DNA from 2 places in the Escherichia marmotae genome. Region 1 is predicted to be linked to the other one. Evidence: predicted binding sites of a transcription regulator. Region 1 holds the regulator's gene; the other holds the start of a gene.
What was found. The regulator PurR, encoded in region 1, represses purine synthesis genes. The targets are predictions, from matches to a motif close to CANGCAAACGTTTGCNTG.
Positions count from the first base shown of each region.

Region 1 (2,208 bases):
CTGCCACGATCAAACCAAGAACGATAATGGTTGTTACCAATGAAAATTTAAGGTCGATGCTCATCAAGTTTTCTCCTTTTTTATTACCACACAAAAAATGATATTACTCATTTTTACACAGTGTGATGAAAAAATCTCCCGGCATTTATAATGATAAGTGTTTTTACTACTTCCCCTTTTCATCAAGATCGGCCAAAATTCCACGCTTACACTATTTGCGTACTGGCCATTGACCCCTTCCTGACGCTCCGTGTCATTTTTCCGGCGTACCGCAACACTTTCGTTGTGCGTAAGGTGTGTAAAGGCAAACGTTTACCTTGCGATTTTGCAGGAGCTGAAGTTAGGGTCTGGAGTGAAATGGAATGGCAACAATAAAAGATGTAGCGAAACGAGCAAACGTTTCCACTACAACTGTGTCACACGTTATAAACAAAACGCGTTTTGTCGCGGAAGAGACTCGTAACGCTGTGTGGGCAGCGATTAAAGAATTACACTACTCTCCTAGCGCGGTGGCGCGTAGCCTGAAGGTTAACCACACCAAGTCTATCGGTTTGCTGGCGACCAGCAGCGAAGCGGCCTATTTTGCCGAGATCATTGAAGCGGTAGAAAAAAATTGCTTCCAGAAAGGCTACACACTGATTCTGGGCAATGCGTGGAACAATCTTGAGAAACAGCGGGCCTATCTGTCGATGATGGCGCAAAAACGCGTCGATGGCCTGCTGGTCATGTGTTCTGAGTATCCGGAACCATTGCTGGCGATGCTGGAAGAGTATCGCCATATCCCGATGGTGGTGATGGACTGGGGCGAAGCAAAAGCGGACTTTACCGATGCAGTTATCGATAACGCTTTTGAAGGCGGCTACATGGCCGGGCGCTATCTGATTGAACGCGGTCATCGCGAAATTGGCGTTATTCCTGGTCCGCTGGAGCGCAACACCGGCGCTGGCCGTCTGGCGGGTTTTATGAAAGCGATGGAAGAAGCCATGATCAAGGTGCCGGAAAACTGGATTGTGCAGGGTGACTTTGAGCCTGAATCGGGTTATCGCGCCATGCAGCAAATCCTGTCGCAACCGCACCGCCCTACTGCTGTCTTCTGTGGCGGCGATATCATGGCTATGGGCGCACTTTGCGCCGCTGATGAAATGGGTCTGCGCGTACCGCAAGATATTTCGCTGATCGGTTATGATAACGTGCGCAACGCCCGTTATTTTACTCCGGCGCTGACGACTATCCATCAGCCAAAAGATTCGCTGGGCGAAACGGCGTTCAACATGCTGTTGGATCGTATCGTCAACAAACGCGAAGAACCGCAGTCAATTGAAGTTCATCCGCGGCTTATTGAACGCCGCTCCGTGGCTGACGGTCCGTTCCGCGACTATCGTCGTTAATCATCCGTTGCGGGAGTCTCTTCCGGCTCCCGCAGCCATTCCTTATTCAGCGTCTCGCTATCACCGAGATACTCCAGCAGCCAGGTTAACGCAGGCGACATATCATTCTGCTGCCAGGTCAGACAACATGCCGAATCAGGGAATGGATTTTCCAGTTCTAATGCTACCCACTTCCCCTCGTTCAGCCACGGTTTAGCGAAATGGGTCGGCACCATGCCAATGCATAACCCGGCCGAGATACAGGTTGCCGATGATTCCCAGTCCGGGACAACCAGGCGCTTTTGGTTATCGAGCAGCCAGGTAATACGTTTGGGCAGCGTCCGTGACGTGTCTTCGCGCACCAGTGACGGCCAGTTGCGCAACGTATCATCGCTGAACGGCCCATTCATCGACGCAAGCGGATGGTGGCGGGCAACAACACAACTCCAGCTCAACATTCCCATATCACGGAAGGCGTAACGCCCACCTACCGGAATCGCCCGTGTCGCACCAATCGCCAGTTCCACACGTCCGTCGGAAAGCGCATCCCAGACACCGTTAAACACCTCCTGAAAAACCAGAAGTTCGACGTCATCAAAATGGCGATAGAAATCAACAATCATCTGCCGCGTGCGTTCTGGCCTGACAATATTATCTACCGCGATGGCTAACTGACCGCGCCAACCGTTCGCTATCTGCTGACATTGCTGGCGAGTGATCTGCATTTTTTTGACAACAGAACGCCCTTCTTTGAGAAACCACGCCCCGGCAGCGGTCAGTTCCACGTCACGATGACGCCTTTCAAAAAGCGGCACTGCCAGCCACTCTTCCAACTGACGAA
Region 1 is NZ_CP025979.1:733,882-736,089, reverse strand. It holds gene cydH (cytochrome bd-I accessory subunit CydH) at 1-64, opposite strand, end outside; gene purR (HTH-type transcriptional repressor PurR) at 363-1,388, shown strand; gene punR (DNA-binding transcriptional activator PunR) at 1,385-2,208, opposite strand, start outside.

Region 2 (2,208 bases), 950 kb from region 1:
CGGAACCGGTCGCCGCACCCGGCCACGGAGAAATTGCCGTTGGGTGGTTGTGGGTTTCCACTTTCATCAGGATGTGAGCCGGTTCCTGATGATAATCGTAGCGCCCCGTTTCATGGTCGGCAAAATAGCGGCCTACTTCGGAACCTTCCATCACGGCGGCGTTATCTTTATATGCAGAGAGAACGTGATCTGGTGTGGTTTCGAAGGTGTTTTTAATCATCTTGAACAGCGATTTTGGCTGTTGTTCACCGTCGATAATCCAGTCGGCGTTAAAAATCTTGTGACGGCAGTGCTCAGAGTTCGCCTGGGCGAACATATAAAGCTCGATGTCGTTCGGGTTACGACCAAGCTTTGTGAAAGCGTCTTGCAGATAGTCAATCTCATCTTCTGCCAATGCCAGGCCAAGACGCAGGTTAGCGTCGATTAGGGCCTGACGCCCCTGTCCCAGCAAATCAACGCTGGTAACCGGAGCCGGTTGATGATGAGCAAACAACTGCTTTGCATCATCTAACGCAAAAAAGACCGTTTCCATCATGCGGTCGTGTAGTTCAGCGGTAATCTGCTGCCATTGTTCGTGAGTCAGCGTACCGGCTTCAACATAGTAAGCAACGCCACGTTCAAGACGGTTTACCTGTTGCAGCCCGCAGTTATGGGCAATATCGGTCGCTTTCGAAGACCAGGGAGAGATGGTGCCAGGACGCGGAGTCACCAGCAGTAGTTTGCCTTGCGGGGCATGGCTGGCGAGTGCCGGGCCATATTTCAGCAGGCGTTCAAGTTGCGCGTGCTCATCATCGTTTAACGGTGCATTGAGGTCAGCAAAATGGACATACTCGGCGTAAATGTTGTGAACCTGGAGCCTGGCAGCCTGAAAACGTGCCAGCAGTTTATTGATTCGGAATGCCGACAGTGCAGGCGAACCACGCAGAATTTCCATCATAAGTCTCTCGTCTTCTAAGCTTTCGGTGTACCCAAAGGGGGGAAACGGGCGTCATTATAAAGAATCTGGCGTGCTGACGAAACCGTTTGCGTGGAAATAAAATCGCCGCCGTGGATTAGCTACGCGTGCCGCCAATATCTGTAATAAGTTGCCAACTGGCGCGGGTTTACGCAAAATGCCGCTCATTTATGATGAAACCTTTCTACATTATTACGATTTTTCAGGCAGGGAAAAGCACGACGCAGAGAATTAACTAATTGAAAAAATTAAAGATTAATTATCTGTTCATCGGTATTCTGGCACTGCTTCTCGCGGTCGCTCTCTGGCCATCCATTCCCTGGTTTGGTAAAGCCGACAACCGTATCGCCGCCATACAAGCGCGGGGAGAGTTGCGCGTGAGTACTATTCACACACCTCTCATCTGGAACGAAATCAACGGCAAACCCTTCGGGCTGGATTATGAACTGGCCAAACAGTTTGCTGACTATCTTGGCGTTAAACTGAAAGTCACCGTGCGGCAGAACATCAGCCAGTTATTTGACGATCTCGATAACGGTGATGCCGATCTGCTGGCTGCAGGGCTGGTCTATAACAGCGAAAGGGTTAAAAATTATCAACCCGGCCCAACCTATTATTCCGTTTCACAACAACTGGTCTATAAAGTGGGTCAGTATCGACCACGTACGCTGGGTAATCTGACGGCGGAAAAGTTGGCCGTCGCACCTGGGCATGTTGTCATTAATGATCTGCAAAAACTGAAAGAGACTAAGTTCCCGGAATTAGGCTGGAAAGTGGACGACAGAAAAGGGTCTGCGGAGTTAATGGAAGATGTTATCGAAGGTAAGCTGGATTACACCATTGCCGATTCTGTCGCTATCAGCTTGTTCCAGCGCGTTCACCCGGAACTCGCCGTGGCGCTGGATATTACCGATGAACAACCCGTGACCTGGTTTAGTCAATTAGATAACGATAATACGCTTTCTGCTGCCCTGCTCGATTTCTTCAATGAAATGAATGAGGACGGCACACTGGCGCGTATTGAAGAGAAATATCTCGGGCATGGCAATGATTTTGATTATGTCGATACGCGCACGTTTTTACGCACCGTTGATGCTGTTCTGCCACAGTTAAAACCGCTATTTGAGAAATACGCCGAGGAAATTGACTGGCGTTTGCTGGCAGCGATAGCTTATCAGGAATCGCACTGGGACGCGCAGGCGACTTCTCCGACTGGCGTGCGCGGCATGATGATGTTAACCAAAAATACCGCG
Region 2 is NZ_CP025979.1:4,451,134-4,453,341, reverse strand. It holds gene purL (phosphoribosylformylglycinamidine synthase) at 1-937, opposite strand, end outside; gene mltF (membrane-bound lytic murein transglycosylase MltF) at 1,195-2,208, shown strand, end outside.
Region 2: the regulator PurR is predicted to act here: its motif matches at 1,013-1,030, upstream of purL (phosphoribosylformylglycinamidine synthase).